DNA from 2 places in the Secundilactobacillus muriivasis genome. Region 1 is predicted to be linked to the other one. Evidence: riboswitches for the same ligand, from Rfam matches in the RefSeq annotation. Region 1 holds a riboswitch; the other holds the start of a gene.
The links. Region 1 has a riboswitch for cobalamin ahead of ACYVR3_RS08200 (1-propanol dehydrogenase PduQ). Riboswitches for the same ligand answer to the same signal wherever they lie in the genome.
Positions count from the first base shown of each region.

Region 2: it holds a riboswitch for cobalamin, as region 1 does, so the genes downstream of both, ACYVR3_RS15390 (DUF5776 domain-containing protein) here and ACYVR3_RS08200 (1-propanol dehydrogenase PduQ) in region 1, are expected to answer to the same signal.

Region 1 is NZ_BAABMI010000031.1:59,040-62,457, forward strand. Features, by position in the region: gene ACYVR3_RS08190 (helix-turn-helix domain-containing protein) at 1-542, shown strand, start outside; gene ACYVR3_RS08195 (cob(I)yrinic acid a,c-diamide adenosyltransferase) at 730-1,290, shown strand; adenosylcobalamin (AdoCbl) riboswitch at 1,439-1,597, shown strand; gene ACYVR3_RS08200 (1-propanol dehydrogenase PduQ) at 2,010-3,149, shown strand; gene ACYVR3_RS08205 (ANTAR domain-containing response regulator) at 3,337-3,418, shown strand, end outside.
Region 2 is NZ_BAABMI010000085.1:151-3,568, reverse strand. Features, by position in the region: gene ACYVR3_RS15390 (DUF5776 domain-containing protein) at 39-2,285, opposite strand; cobalamin riboswitch at 2,594-2,781, opposite strand; partial or broken gene ACYVR3_RS15385 (beta-xylosidase family glycoside hydrolase) at 2,803-3,033, shown strand; gene ACYVR3_RS15380 (DUF4430 domain-containing protein) at 3,203-3,418, opposite strand, start outside.

The DNA of each region.
Region 1 (3,418 bases):
CGCGACAAACCATTTCGAGCTGGGAAACGGGCAATAGTTACCCGGATATCGATAGCTTAATTCGGCTAAGTGACGCCTACCAGATTTCGTTGGATGTGCTATTAAAGGAGGACTCTGGGATGAAGGAGTATTTGAAGAAACAAGAAGTGATGGACGAAATTAAACCCATCGTGAAATTGACAACGGTGATCGACTTGATTTTTATTGCGATTTTATTGGTCATTCCGGTGCACGGTATCGCTGGTGGTTTGGTGATGCTGATGGGCTTGCTGAACATTGCGGTCTTACAGCGCATTCAGCGGTTTCAAGAGGCGGTTACTGGGGAACGTTGGGTGAATCGATGGTCTACGCGTCGTCTGTGGCTGATGTTGACGACTGGCGTTTTATTAGTGGTGGCGTTGGGTGTCGCGGGAATTGTTGGCTGGCAGTGGACGAGTTGGGTGACTAAGCTGGTCATGGCCGCCGGGGTAACGCTGGCCGCGCTGGTGGTGTTGGAGATCACGTATCGGTTGGATGTGAAGCGGCATCCTGAAGAAAAATAATTTGAATTTAAAAATTGTTTTCCTATAATTAAGTGCTTAATTTGTCAGCCTTGGTTCATAACGATGGTTGAATAGTAATGATGTAAGCGCTATACTGACGGTAATAAGTTGGCAAGGGCGCCAAATGATGACTCAGGGTTGAGTCGTTATTTGGTGCCCCTTTTTTAGTTGTAAAGGAGGACTTGAGATGCAACTCTATACGAAAGTTGGCGACAAGGGCACCACGAAACTGGTTGGCGGCGGGACCGTCAGCAAGGATTCAGACCGCGTGTGGGCTTACGGCACGATTGATGAATTAAATACCTTCATTGGGTTGGCTGCCACCAAACTTGATTCAAAGGAACAAGATATTCAAGCAGAACTACTGCAGCTGCAACACTGTTTATTTGATTTTGGGAGTGATCTTGCAAATCCGAATCTCAATGATGACACGATGCGCTTTAACCCAAAGTACGTTGGTTGGTTAGAAAGTAAGATTGATCAGTATCAGGACGAGCCACCGGCTATTCAACGGTTTATCTTGCCTGGTGGGAGTGAACAATCGGCCTTGTTCCAGGTATGCCGGACGATCACGCGGCGAGCGGAACGGCAGATTGTGTCACTGAATTGGTCAGTAACCTTACCAAGCGAGATGTTGAAGTTTATTAACCGATTATCCGACTATTTTTACGCACTGGCGCGGGTAGTTAACTATCGACAGGGGACACCTGAAGTTTTCTATGAACATGGTGGTCAGGTTTTTCATTAATAACTAGACCAATTATTAATTTAGTAAATTAGTGAATTGTGCAAAACTTATCATATCAACAAATAACGCCAGTTGAAGTACTAAAAGTAATCGTAGCGCAAAATAGTGTTAGTGGACAGATTTGTATAAAAATGGTATTCTAAGAACAACAATTGAATGAAAAGGCTTACTAAACGGAAACCGGTGTGATTCCGGTACGGTCCCGCCACTGTGATTAGTAGTGGTATACTACTATCAGTCAGATCTTTTTAGTAATCTACTTATGAGAAGTGACATTTTGCCTCGTGGAAAAGGCGAAATGTTTTTCATGTCAATTCAACCTGCACAATGGGGTGCGGGTAACGTAAACAATGGCGTTTATGGTGGGGTCGCAGCGATGCGGCTCTTTTTTAATTGAAAAAGTTGGCAAACGAGGCTGGGGTTAGCCCCTGAGGCTCATTTTTTTAGCGAACAGGTGTTAACCGCGTAGTGACGGCAATTGCTTTAATTTTGCTTGTGATAGCTTTCCCAATCATTTAGTGAGTTATATATTAATGCACTAAAAAAACGTTGACACCAATTCGTGTAAGCGCTATATTTAATACGTAAATAAAATTGATAATTCGTACAATGGCGTACACAAAAAAGCGATGGTGCTTTAGTTCATACTATTTAGTATGGCCTAAAGCGCCTTTTTTCATTTTTATTTATTAATCGAAAGTGTAAAGGAGGTTATGCGATTGGAGAAAATACAGTTTAAAACACAGATCTGGTCTGGTGACGGGGCGTTATCCGGCTTGGAAGACATCCATGATCAGCGGATCTTTGTTGTAACTGATCCATTTATGGTTGAATCAGGCAGTTTGAGTAAGATTACCGATCATCTTGAAGCTAAGAATGAGTTGTCGATCTTCTCAGACATCCAACCTGATCCGCCAATTACCAAGATTACCAAAGGAATTACCGCACTTCAGGAATTCAAAGCAACGTTGTTGGTTGCTGTTGGCGGTGGTTCAGCGATTGATGCAACGAAGGCGATGAAGTATTTCGCCAAACAAGCATCACACGGTGAAGTCGACCTCGACTTGATTGCGGTGCCAACAACGAGTGGGACCGGATCGGAAGTGACCAACTTCGCAGTCATTACCGACAGCGAAAAGGGGATCAAATACCCGCTGGTAACTGATGAGATTTTACCAAAGGTTGCCTTGCTAGACGCCAATTTGGTCGTTTCAGCACCGCAACATATCACAGTTGATACGGGGATGGACGTCCTAACGCACTGTTTGGAAGCTTACGTTTCAATTAACGCCAACGATTTCTCGGACGCGTTAGCAGAAAAGGGGTTCCGGATGGTGTTCGAATACCTACAACGGGTAAGCGATGACGGTTCTGACTTGGAGGCTCGCCAGAAGATGCATGATGCGTCATGTATTGCTGGGATGGCCTTCAACCTCGTTAACCTGGGACTGAATCACGGTATCGCGCACGCAGCTGGTGCCCAGTACCATATCCCACATGGTCGATTGAACACAATTCTCATGCCACATATCATTGAATTCAACGCTGAAATGGAAAAGGGTATCATGGAAACACCAAACCAGGCTGCCATCAAGTATGCAAAGTTAGCACTCTTCCTTGGCATTCGCGGATCCAACCCCAAGATTGCGGTTCGCAGTTTGATCAACCACATTATCCAATTCCGCAAGAAGCTGAACATGCCAGCAACTTTCCAAGACTACGGTATCAGCCATGACCTCTTCGAACAAACGAAGCACGAAATTGCTGAAGCTGCCCTCAAGGATGGTACAACGGCTGCTAACCCTCGGGTACCAAGCGTTGATGATGTGATCAAGATTTTGGAGACAAGCTACTCTTAAAACTAACGCCATTGTGAAAATCGCTTAAATGAGAAATGTTGATGAATTGTAATTTTTTTATTACTTGATAGGAACAAGAATGTCAGCTAACATGGCAGAATAAATGGAAACGCTTCAATAATTAACCATGTGCTTCTGATAGTAACTGAAAAGTTGATTTTAACTATGGCGATAAGGGGTGGTTATCGTGAATGAACGAATTGTAATTGTTGATGATGAACCGATTACTCGGTTAGACATTCGGGATATTTTGGAACAGGCAGGGTATG
Region 2 (3,418 bases), on a different contig from region 1:
TCAGATCTTTTTGTTAAAGGAATGAGTAATAAGATAGCCTATTTTGTATATTCCATTGAAACGGTATCCCCACTCTTGAGTACGTAAGCACCCAGAGAAGTTTGAATGAAGTTACCACTTACAAAGCATGTCCAACCAGTATTGGTTCCTGAAGGGCCGGCGTTAAACCCATTGATGCCGGTAACGTATGCAGAACTTCCAGAGCCAGAAACTGTGACGTTGAGCCCATTTTGTTGAGCTAACGCATACAAAGCATCTAAAGCGGTAGAACCAACTGGAATTGTGACATTGCCACTTGAAAGCACGCTGCCATTAGCGGTGGCTTTAACGGTTACCGTTTCAGTAGCCGTTGGAACTACTGGTGTAGGGGTCACTGACGTATTATTAGTAGGCAGCGTTGCCGTCGAGTTGGTAGTTGTGGTACTTGAGGTTGTTGAATCAGTAGTTGTAGGAGTAGAGGTTGATGTTGTAGAGGTGTTTATAGTTGTTGAAGGCGTAGTTGCTGTCTCCTTAGCCTTACTAATTTTAGTTGCCAAGACCAACTTCTTGTTAGCTGAAACATAACGATTGTTTGTTAATAAGAAGCGGGTTGTGTGGCCATAATTAACGACCTTTTTAACGGTTAACGAAGTATTCTTTTTAACGTGCCGTTTCTTGTCGGTTAATTTAACCTTACCGTATTCATTGATTCCCTTGGGGTTAATGACTTTAATCTTGGTTACTTTGGCCGAGTAGTAGGCGTTTTTAAAGTACTTCGATCCCGAAAGCGTGTAACCAGTTTTGCCACTCTTGGTGTCTTTGACTTTATAAACTGCCTTGCCTTGTTTGTTGGTTGTTTGACTGATGACCAAGAACATTGGGCGGTTAACTCGAGCTTGCTTTTTATAAGTCTTTGTAAGATTTGATTTTGTGAAATTCGTGTTTTTGTATAACTTAATGGTAGTTAGACCGTAAACAACTGAACCATTGACGCTTGGCTTTTTACTGGTAGTCGTTGAAGTTACGACCGGGGTAGTTGTAGGTGTGCTGATTGGCGCAGCGGTTGTTGCACTTGGAGCCGTCGTGGATACTGATATGCCACTATTTGGCACTATAATAGGAGCCGTGTGAGCGACAGTAACATTATTGATTTCAGCAACACCAGCGTTTCGATCGGCAATAGCTTCAGCACTAGTGTTATCAGCATTGATTTTGGCGGTATAGGTAGCAAGGATTTGGCTTACAGTGTTGGTTGCATTATTTTGATCAGTTGTGGTTGCCTGTGAATCATTACCGATAGCTTGTTTCTTTGTAGTAGCAGCTGTATTTAAACTGGCGAGTTCGCCTGGTTTGAGGGCTGCGTTTTGATTAAAAGCGAAAATTGAACCGATTCCACCATCTTTTGTAAATTTAGCTTGTTGGAGAGCAGACGTGCCTTCGTAAAGGAGAAATGAATCGCTTGGGGTGGAAGAGACCTTTTGATCAAGTAATCGTTGAATTGGTGAAACGTAATCAGTCTGATTATTCAGTGCGGAATAAACATTGGTACCCGCAGCGGCGAGAGCATTAGTTAAAGTAACATCGTTATAGTTGGTTTCTGTCTCAGAACTATCTGAAAAGCCACCATTTTTTTGATATAGTGTTTTTTCAATCGCAGAAATTGCATTACTAATGGTATCTTTAACGTTTGGCTGATCAGTATTCATTGAAAGTACTAATATGGCTTGGCCAGTTGGATCAAGAGTACTAGAGTATTCAGTCCCACCATAAGTGTAACTGTAAGTCCATGTTCCGTTTTTAGCTTGAGTAATCAATGCAGCCGTTAGCGTCTTTCTTGCGTTTTGCGCAGCAGTTCCATAATTGCCACTGCTTAGTCCTTCTAGATCGTTGACAATTGAATAAAAGTCAGTTGCATTGTTGGCATTATCGACGACCTTTGCAATGAGATCTTTACCTTCAACGTTCGCTGGATTTTTACCAATAGCGCTCAAGCCAATAATTGCAGCGACATCAGAAACCGCTTTTGCACCGGTATCGACTCCACTGATGGTCCTGTTGTTTTGAATAATTGTTTGATAAATAGCTTGAGCTTGAGCATCCGTAATTCCGTTAGAACTCATCGCTAAGATTGGTGCGTCCCAGGGGCCAAGTGAATCGCCCTTTTGCGCTGTATTATTAACCCCAGTTGCAATTGCGGAATCAACATCCGATGCTGTATCAGCCTTAGCAACGGAACTACCGCCGATAAATAACAGGAAGACGCCTAATATTAGCGAGATCCAATAAATAAGTCGTTTCTTATTCATAAAAACCCTCCTCAAAGTAAGTGAGCGGAGCAAAGCGATTAGAAACTGGAACATAAGTCCCCTTCGATAAAAATCCCTAGTTTTGGGGAATTTCTGTCAGAGATGCTTATGTGGAAGTTTCTACTTTGCGCAGCTGTCCTAAAAAGTAACCCAATAAAACTAAAACTACCCAACGAAAAAAGCCCAACTAGTTATCCTAGCGGGGCCGAGATTAATCATTAATAACTTAAATACAGATATTTAATGCACAGTAAATAAAATATCGTGTAGTAATGTCATTAATTGCCAAAGTCGACCCTTAAGATACTTTGCAATCAACATCATAAACGTCTCCTGACTCGATCTTGACCTAACACCTGTCCTCTTCCCAGGTTGATACCCAGTGAGTTGCGACGGGTTAGTTGATCTTACAGTAGCTAAGGGGCTGCAAAGGCTTTTCACCTTTTTCCGGTTTACGATGTTTCTTAACAGTGAAAATTATAACACGTTTAGTAAGCGTTTCCGACAATTTATTAAAAAGTGTAAGGTTCGTAAACAGAGTTACACTTATGAATACTCGTTTGATGGCGAGACCTGGCATGAGGTTCCGGTAACCTTGGATGCAGCTGTTCTTTCCGATGATTATGTCTTACAAACTTATGGTGGTTTCTTCACCGGGGCATTTGTAGGATTGGCAGCGGTGGACTATTCGGGTTATGATGCAACGGCCACTTTTGATTACTTTGATTATAAGGAATTAGACGAGTAGCCTGAGGTCAAAAAGGGTCGGTCAGGCTATGATAGAAATAAACAATAAAGACCGGGCTCAAAACAAAATGAGCTGGAAGCTAAGCAGACGAGATTGTCTGTTGACTTCCAGCTCATTTTAGGTTGCTTTATTTTTTCTACTAATAGGCTCTTAGGGTTCTAACACTGAATTAATAGCCCTTCGTCGTAAAGTACCAGTGAACACGATCGCCACTCTTCAATGGCGTTAGATTGGCTGCGTGATCAATAAACTTATGGTTAACGCTGAACATCCAACCGGAACCGGTTTTCACATCATTCTCGCGGAGACCGTTAATTCCGTTGATGTAAACGGAATGTCCCGGAATGTAGCTGATCTTTAATTTGGTCTGCTTGAGGACTGAAAA